One region of the Mesorhizobium sp. 131-3-5 genome, then DNA from elsewhere that is predicted to be linked to it. Evidence: riboswitches for the same ligand, from Rfam matches in the RefSeq annotation. Region 1 holds a riboswitch; each other region holds the start of a gene.
The links. A riboswitch is a leader RNA that binds a small molecule or an ion and turns the genes downstream of it on or off. The one in region 1 is predicted to bind cobalamin.
Positions count from the first base shown of each region.

Region 1 (2,173 bases):
CCGGATGCATCGCCTTGGCGATCTTGCCGATCGCCTCGATGTTTGCCGGGCCGGGCGTCAGTTCGGCATAGCGGAGCGCCACGAAGCGCTCGTTCTTGACCGCGTCCGTCTCCTTCATCGCCGGGTGCGCCTTGAGGAAGTCGAGCAGTTTCTTGTAGCCGCCGCCATCCTGGTAATCGAGCAGGATGAGGAATTGCGGATTGCGCGACGCCACGGTTTCCCAATCCGTGTTGCCCCAGCTGGTGTCCATGTCGGCCATGATGTTGTCGCCGCCCGCCGCCGTGATCATGGCGCTCGGAATGGCGAATTTTCCGGCGGTGAACGGCTTGTCCTCACCTGAATCATAAAGGAACACCCGCGTCCCCTTTGCGCCGCCGACCTTGGCAGTGATATCAGCGAGCTGCGCCTTCCAGCCGGCAACAAGTTTTTTGGCTTCGGCAAGGCGATCGCCTGTGGCCACCGACAGGCTGACGGCGTGGACCAGGTCGCGGCCATTCGCCGTCGCGCAGAGTTCGCGGGCTTCGAGAAGCGGCGTTGTCATCGGCTGTTGCCCTCAAACTTGGCCGGTCCGGGAATACGAGCCAGCGTCTTGCCCGCCAGCCGCGGCGGACGCTGTCCGGAATTGCACCAGCCGTCGGCGAGCGAGGCGTAAAGCCTGGCAAATCGCACGAGATCGCCGGCGTCGGCCTCGGCGTCGATGGAGCCGAAGAGATAGGAAGCCTTGCCTGGCGCCTGGAAGGCCACGGTCAGCGGCCGCGCACAGCCCGCCATGCATTCGACGCCTTCGATCGTGAAGCCATGCGCCACAGTGGGTTCCTGGCAGGCCGCGAGCCGGGAGCGCAGATCGGCACACAGGCTTTCGCCCGACCTGATGCCGGTCGGGATGTCACGGCAAAGCGTGCACACGATGATGCGATGATCGATGGCGCCGTCCAACTTTCCGTCACTTTCCAAAACTAGCGACGGAAGGATGCTGGCGAGCCGGACGACAAGACCGACGTCCACGTCTCCTCCCGGCACACCCCGTCCGGTCAACTCGGTGATGGCAGGTCTCCTGGCTCGCGGGTCTCAGCGCAATCCTGCCTTCCCAGCCTTGCCGGCCAGTGGCACGTCGGATCTTGCTCACCGCTTACAGTTGCGGGGGCAGCCACGGTCTCGACCTCTGCGGGTCTCACCGTGTTCCCTTTTCACCCCTTGCCTTTCGGCGCGGGGACCATCACGCACCCACCGTAGATTTCCATCGATCGCATCGCAATGGGTTTTTTGCGATGTCGCTGCGCTTCGTAGAATATGTAATAACATTACGTTGAAGCGATATTTCTCGACGATGTCAACCCCTGTCCTCGCGCAATAAATCTTCGGCGGTACCTCGGTTTTCAGCCGCCCGAGCGGTCACCAGGCAGGAGGCATGACACCTGGCCGCGGTCGCCGAGGGAAACCGGCGCTACAGCTTTCTAAAAAAGCCTGACAGAATATTTGGACCCGCTTCGCCTGGCCGCAGTCTGATCCCGTCTTCAAAGCAATTCAGCGTCACGCATTCGAAGCCGTAGTGCGCGAGAAGCGCCACCAGCGAGTCACGGTCGAAATGGTGCAGGTGCTCGTTGGGCAGACGCATGCGCCACGTCCGGAACCATGCATCGCCATCGGCGCCGAGTTCACGCCAGCGGCAGTAAGGGACGGCGATGGCCAGGTGGCGGGTCTGAAGGCGGGCGAGGAAACCCAGATCCGGAATGTGCTCGAGCACGTCGAACATGGCGACGAGATCCCACGAGCCGGCGAGCGCCTCGTCCCAATCGACAAAGCGGACGCCCTCGGGCAGCGGAAATTTGGTGATGTCGCAGCCGGCACAGTCGGCAACCCCGGTAATCTTGGCGGCCTCAATGAAGGTGCCGGTGCCATAGCCAATCTCCAACACGGACCGCGGTATCTCACCGGTGATCCCCAGCACCCAGCCAAGCCGCTGATAGCCGAGCTTGATGGTCCGGTCGCTCAGATCCTCGTAATAGGAAATGTATTGCTTGTCGTATGTGATCGGCGTGGCGTCGATCTGGTGGATCACGCCGAAGCGGTCGAGGTTGTAGTTGTCTAGCATTCGCGGCGCCCCCGGGATTTCGAATGCTTATATGGCGGAGTTGAACGCAAGGTAAGCGGTTGGGGCGGGATGCCAAATCCT
Region 1 covers NZ_AP023254.1:5,046,837-5,049,009, forward strand. Annotated here, with positions in the region: partial or broken gene JG747_RS24775 (ABC transporter substrate-binding protein) at 1-436, opposite strand, end outside; gene JG747_RS24785 (DUF1636 family protein) at 538-936, opposite strand; cobalamin riboswitch at 1,028-1,233, opposite strand; gene JG747_RS24790 (class I SAM-dependent methyltransferase) at 1,445-2,059, opposite strand.

Region 2 (2,173 bases), 1.4 Mb from region 1:
CCATGCGAGGTCGGCACGATCTTCACGGCACGGGCGGAGTGTTCGCCGATGATGGCGTTGGCGCGGGCCGAACCGGCGGCGTCCATAAGATCGCTTTTCGACAGGATGATCAGGTCGGCGCAGGCGATCTGGTCCTCGAACAGTTCCTCGACCGGGTCGTCATGGTCGAGGCTATCATCTTGCGCGCGCTGCGCCTGCAAGGCGTCCATGTCGTTGGCGACCCGGCCTTCGGCCAGTGCGGGACCGTCGACCACGGCGATGACGCCATCGACGGTGACGCGGCTCTTCACCGTCGGCCACTGGAATGCCTGGACCAGCGGCTTGGGCAGGGCCAGGCCCGAGGTCTCGATCAGGATGTGATCGACCTTGGGGTTGAGCGACAGGATCTGGTCGAGCGCCGGCACGAAATCGTCGGCCACGGTGCAGCAGATGCAGCCATTGGCCAGTTCGACGATGTTTTCCTCCGGGCAGGTGTCGATGCCGCAGCCCTTCAGAATCTCGCCGTCGATGCCGATGTCGCCGAACTCGTTGACGATGATGGCAATGCGCTTGCCGCTGGCGTTTTCCAGGAGATGGCGGACCAGCGTCGTCTTGCCGGCACCAAGGAAGCCGGTGACGACGGTGCAGGGGACGCGGGTGACGGAAGCGCTCATGATCAATCCTTCAGCAGGTTGAGGGGAGGAATGCGGGCAACGAGGCCGCGCTTGAGGGAATCGGGCCGACCGCGCCATGGAATGAGGCCGTCGGTCGAGGCGGCGAAGATTTTGGCGCCGGTGACGAGGTCGGCGCCGCTGGTCGCGGTCAGGTCGCCGAAGACATAGCTCCAGCAGCCGTCGCGCAGGATCGCGGCGCTCAGCCGGCGCTTGCAATTGCCGAGGCACTCGACCGTGCGGATGCGGATGTCATCGCCTGCAGCGGCTTGGCGCGTGTCTTCGGCTAGCAGTTCGCCGGCGCGGGGATGGGCGTCGGAGCCGGTCTCGTCGCGGCAGGAGGCGCAGACGATGACGGTGACGCCGGCCAAGGCATCGCCGTCGGCGGACGAATTGTCCGCTGTGCCAGCCGAAAAACTGCTGTTCTGGTCCAAAAACCGGGCTCCTTGCCCGGAAACCCGCCGGGCGATCGGATTCTTTTGTCGCAGACGGCAGGTCTCCTGGCTCGCGGGTCATCGCCTTGGGTGCCGCCTTCCCGGGAACGTCCCAGTGGCTTTCGGCCTTGGCTCTTCGCTTACAGTTGCGGGGACAGCCGCGGATTTGAGATCGAAATCCCGCACCGCATTCCCTCTTAGCCCCTGCCGTTGCGGGCAAGGGACCGTCTGGAGCGGATTTAGGCTTTTGCAGGCAGCGGTGTCAACGCGCGGCTACGACATGGCGATGTCGGCGAGCGCCGGACCCAGATCGCCGGCGGGTGTCACTTCGATGCGTTGAAGGCCAAGCCAGCCCTGCATCTGCTGCAGTTCCTCGAAGAGTTGCGCGGCGGTTTCAGGTGGCGCGCCGGGTTCGGCGTAGGCGGCGTGGGTGCGCAGGACGCTGGCCGGCCGGTCAGCCTTGAGGTCGACGCGGGCGACGATCCGGTCGCCGAGCAGGAAGGGCAGGACGTAATAGCCGTATTGGCGCTTCTCAGCCGGCGTGTAGATCTCGATGCGGTAGTGGAAATCGAACAGCCGCTCCGAGCGCGAGCGCTCGAAGACGACCGGGTCGAACGGCGCCAACAGTGCGCGGGCCTCGATTTTCCGGGGCAGGCGGGCGTCCTTATGAAGGTAGGCCGGCTTGTCCCAGCCCTCGACACGCACCGGCAGCAATTCGCCCAACTCGACCAGTTCCTCCAGCCGGCCTTTCATGTCGGCCGGCGATAGCCGAAAGTAGTCGCGCAGGTCGCCTGATGTCGCCACGCCATGGGCGCGGGCAGAAATGCGCAGCAATTCGCGGTGCGCGTCCTCGGCTGGCGGCACGGGCAGGTCGAGGATCGCCTGCGGCAGCACGCGCTCGGGCAAATCATAGAAGCGCTCGAAGCCGCGGCGGTGCGCCGTGGTGATGCGCCCGGCCCAGAACAGCCATTCGAAGGCATGCTTGGCATGGCTCCAGCCCCACCAGCCGCCCGAACCTTTCTGACCTTCCAGCGCCGAAGCGGCGATCGGGCCGCGCGCGGCGACCTCGCGGTAGATCTCTTCTATATA
Region 2 covers NZ_AP023254.1:3,667,095-3,669,267, forward strand. Annotated here, with positions in the region: gene cobW (cobalamin biosynthesis protein CobW) at 1-653, opposite strand, end outside; gene JG747_RS17920 (DUF1636 family protein) at 656-1,084, opposite strand; cobalamin riboswitch at 1,124-1,328, opposite strand; gene JG747_RS17925 (winged helix-turn-helix domain-containing protein) at 1,358-2,173, opposite strand, start outside.
Region 2: another riboswitch for cobalamin. It lies ahead of JG747_RS17920 (DUF1636 family protein); the one in region 1 lies ahead of JG747_RS24785 (DUF1636 family protein).

Region 3 (2,173 bases), 2.0 Mb from region 1:
GTCTTGACGTCAGGCGCCTCGTCGCTGACGCCGATCACTTCCAGCACCTGCAGCCTGTCGTTCCAGGGCGCCATCTGGTCGAGATGGCGATAGAGGCCAAGATCCGTCATCGCGTTCATCCCCAAACCCCTCAGGCGACACTGCGCAGGGCCGGCCGGCCATCGTCGGCAAGGCGCGGACCGATGAAGCGGGCGTACCAGTCGACAAACTGGATCACGCCGCCCTCATGCAGCTCCGAATAGGGGCCGGGTTCATAGGCCGGCGACTGGATGCCGAAGGCGTTTTCCTCGACGATGCGGCGATCCTGGTCGTTGGTCTCGGTCCAGACATGGGTGAGTTCGGCAAGATCGTAGTCGACACCCTCGACCGCATCCTTGTGAATCAGCCATTTGGTCGTCACCGCGGTTTCCGTGGCGCTGATCGGCAGCACGCGGAAGGTGACGGCGTGGTCGCCCAGAATGTGGTTCCACGTCGTCGGATAGTGATAGAGCAGCAAGGAACCGATGCGGTCGTCGGAGACGCTGTCGGACAGGTTCTTCTTCACCGCCCGCTTGCCGGTCATCGTGTAGCTGACCGCATCGCGCAGCAGCGGCGCGCGGGTGGCGCGGTATTGCCCGGCCGGATCGATGCGGAACTTGCTCGGCAGGCCGGCCGCTTCGCATTTGGCCCAGTGTGCCAGCATCTCCGGATCGCTGTCGGCGCCTTGCACGCCGGTCACCGTCGGGGCTTCCGGGAAGGTTTTGCACAGCTCCGGGTGATTGCCGGCGCAGTGGTAGCACTCGCGGTTGTTTTCCCAGACGAGCTTCCAGTTGCCCTTCTCGACGATCGTGCTCTCGAAGGCGATCTTGGCTTCGCTGAGCCGGTGCGGCTTGAGATAGGGTTCGATCATCGCCCGCATCGGCGAGAAGTCGGCGGGTTCCTTGGCCAGGCAGATGAAGATATAGCCGGCCACGCTTTCGCAGGCGACCGGCTTCAGGCCGAACTGGCTCTTGTCGAAACCGTCGGCCATCTGGCGGGCAAACAGCAGCCTTCCGTCCAGCTCATAGGTCCATTGGTGATAGGGGCAGACCAGCTTGGCGGCCATGCCCTTGTCGGTGTTGCAGACGCGGCTACCGCGGTGGCGGCAGGAATTGTGGAAAGCGTTGATCTTGCCCTGCTGATCGCGCACCAGCACGACCGGATAGTCGCCGATCTGCACGGTGATGAAGCTGCCGGGCTTGGGCAGTTCGCAATCATGGCCGACGAACAGCCAGTCGCGATACCAGATCAGCTCCATGTCGAGCTTGAAGAAATCGGGATCGGTATAGAAGGGCTGCTCGAGCGAGAAGCCCTCTCTGCGGCTGTTCAAGAGCCTCAGCATATCGTTGCGCGCTTCCATGTCCTGTCCTCATACGTCAAGGACTGAACTGGTGGTGATTGAGGAAGGATGAGACGCAGGCCGGCGAAAGCCGGGCGCGCGCCATCCGCCTCTTGACCGCCCACCGCGATCAGTCGAGCTCAAAAATCTCGGGCTGGTTTCCGGGCTCTGGAGTGTCCTTGCGGACGGTCGCGACACCTTCCCAGGCTTTCGCCCAGTGGTCTCCCGTTGCGACTTGAACTCCACCACCGTTGCGGGGGCAGCGCCGGATTTTGACCGGCTTCCCAATTCTCCACCCCGTCGTCACGAAGCGGCACCTGAGATGACATGATCTAATCACGACGGCGTTTGCGACATCGGCATGAAAGCGACATCGCATCCATGCGGCGCGACACGCATGCGCAACGATCTGGGCGCGGACAGCGGTCACGAAAATCGTCTTCGCCGATAGCTGTACCTGGCTGTCAAAATCGACCCGGAACAGGGGCAAAAAAGGTTAACGGTTTCGAAAAGTGACTATTAGCGGATTCTAAAATCGAACCGAACGGTTCGTTTCTGTTGACGGTGCGTGCAGGACGGTGTGAACACTGGACCTCCGATACAGTCTGTGATCTTGCGGCTGGCTTTTATTAAGTGATTGATATCAAGAAGAAAAATTTATGGCGAGGAAACCTCTGGCACAATTTCAAGTGGTGGATTCTTGGTCCACACGGAACAACTTCGTGATTGGAAACGGCGATCTGGCTTTCCCACATCGGGGCTGTCCGAACGACGCGATTTCAATCCCAAGACACGCCGCTAGACGGACGGAAAAAA
Region 3 covers NZ_AP023254.1:425,288-427,460, reverse strand. Annotated here, with positions in the region: gene JG747_RS01940 (hybrid-cluster NAD(P)-dependent oxidoreductase) at 1-110, opposite strand, end outside; gene JG747_RS01935 (aromatic ring-hydroxylating oxygenase subunit alpha) at 131-1,378, opposite strand; cobalamin riboswitch at 1,493-1,693, opposite strand.
Region 3: another riboswitch for cobalamin. It lies ahead of JG747_RS01935 (aromatic ring-hydroxylating oxygenase subunit alpha); the one in region 1 lies ahead of JG747_RS24785 (DUF1636 family protein).

Region 4 (2,173 bases), on a different replicon from region 1:
TGCGGCCGTCGATCAGTCCGAGCGAGAGCACAAGTTCCTTCTGCGCGAGCCGGCCGACGGTCTCCAACTGCTCTGGAGCGCGCACGAGATCGACGTGCAGTCCCGCCACGGGCAGAGAAATTGCGGTCTCGAGATTGTCTCCCAGCGATCCGAAATAGGTAGCGACCATGATCTTCAACTCCGGTGCTGCTTTTGACAGCCGGCAGTAGGCGAATTGGAGCGCATCCCGTTCGTTGGGAACCAGATCGACCACGAGCGCCGGCTCATCGATCTGCACCCAATCGGCTCCCGCGAGCTTCAGCCTCCGCAGGAGCTCCTCGTAGACGGGCAGCAGCCGTGGCAGGAGCGCGACAGGGTTGAAACCTTCCTCAGGTGACTTCGCCAACTTGAGAAAGGTAACCGGTCCAAGCAGGACCGGGCGCGTGTGGATGCCGAGCGCCTTGGCCTCGAGGAAATGATCGACCGGTTTCGCCGACGAGAGGGCAAAGCTCTGATCGTCGGTAAGTTCCGGCACAATGTAGTGATAGTTGGTGTCGAACCATTTGGTCATTTCCATCGCGGCAAGGCCATGCCCGTTGGCCGCATGCTCGTCACCGGCATGTCCGCAATCAGCGGCCTGATCTTGGTTGCCGCGCGCCATTGCGAAATAGGTATCGAGTGGGACCTCGCCGTCAGTCCAGGTGTATCGTGCCGGCACGGCGCCGACCATGGCGACGGTGTCGAGCACATGGTCATAAAGCGAGAAATCGTTGGACGGGATTTTCGACACGCCGCGATCGTGCTGCTCCCTCCAGCTGGCGGCGCGTAGCGCCTTCCCCGTCGCGAGCAGGTCGGCAGCGGGAGATTTTCCGGACCAGTAGCTTTCAAGCGCGAATTTGAGTTCCCGCCGTCGACCGATACGCGGCACGCCGAGCGTTGCCACTGGAATTTGTTGAGAGACAGTCATGCCATACCCCGATGGTTGGGGCGTGGGGACAAGGAACGCGCGAGCAGGCGGCACGAAGCCAGGCTACCGCGGCCACCGAGACACCCCGCCCGTGGACGTTGTTCGTCGTGGCAGGTCTCCTGGCTCGCGGGTCAAAGCCTCTGCCCGTCTTCCCGAGGCCGTTCGCCTCAGTGACACCAATGGGCTTGGCTCGCCGCTAACAGTTGCGGGGGCAGCGCCGGCATCGCACCGGCTTCCCTCTTAGCTCCGCTACAGCAGTGCCGCGCGGAGAACCACGACATGCGCACAATCACAGCAGCTTCGCTCCTTGTCAATACATATAACGAGATGTTTATGTGATGATGCGAATAATGCCCTTGCGCTGATCGGTCTCTTTCGCCCAAAGCCGCTTACGATGCCGCCTCTTATCAGTGCAGGCTCGGAGAGATCCTTGTCTCCATCGGCGACGCCGGATCAGATCGAGGTCGCCGGGCTCAAAGGGCGTAAAGTCGGGCCAGGTCGTCACGGTCAGCCGGGAATCCCGGTACTTGTTTCCGCTCGGCTTCGCTCAGCGTCCTTGCGCACTCGCCCATCAGCACGCTGATAGCCATGTCCGGAAGCGGAAAGGAGAGGTGGCGCCTCAGGTCGGCGGACTGGGGCTGGGCCGCCAGCGTCTCGAACAACTGCGCGGCGATCGCCTCGACCTGCTGCGCGAGCAGCTTCACCCTGCGATTGCTGAAGGCCGGCGCCACGATCGTGCGTAACCGGGCATGCTCGCCCCCCTCGTGCGAGACCAGCCACCCCGGCGAACCGAGAATCACCGAATCCGGGGTGAATGCCGCACTCTCTAAGCGACGGAAGGGCGGAAGCTGACCGGCAGGCGCTGCGGGCAGCGAATGACGTAAGACGGCATGTAGACGACGTCCTCCGCAGCGATGGTCAGCGCCAGATCCTCCAGCCGCCCGAACAGCGCGGGGAAGGCGCAGCGCAATTCCAGGCGCGCCAGCGCAGCGCCCAGGCAGGCATGCGGCCCCTCGCCGAATGACAAATGCGGGTTGTGCCGCCGGGTGACATCGAACCTGTTGGCGCCGGGGCCGAAGGCCTTTTCGTCCCGGTTCGCCGCATGGAACGCCATCAGGACGGCATCGCCGCGGCGGACCAGGCATCCGTCGATCTCCACGTCCTGGGTGGCATAGCGGAACGGCAGATTGGCCGCTGAGCTGCCCCAGCGCAGGATCTCCTCGATCG
Region 4 covers NZ_AP023255.1:407,747-409,919, forward strand. Annotated here, with positions in the region: gene metE (5-methyltetrahydropteroyltriglutamate--homocysteine S-methyltransferase) at 1-922, opposite strand, end outside; cobalamin riboswitch at 1,039-1,238, opposite strand; partial or broken gene JG747_RS34455 (cytochrome P450) at 1,513-1,806, opposite strand; gene JG747_RS34460 (cytochrome P450 family protein) at 1,773-2,173, opposite strand, start outside.
Region 4: another riboswitch for cobalamin. It lies ahead of metE (5-methyltetrahydropteroyltriglutamate--homocysteine S-methyltransferase); the one in region 1 lies ahead of JG747_RS24785 (DUF1636 family protein).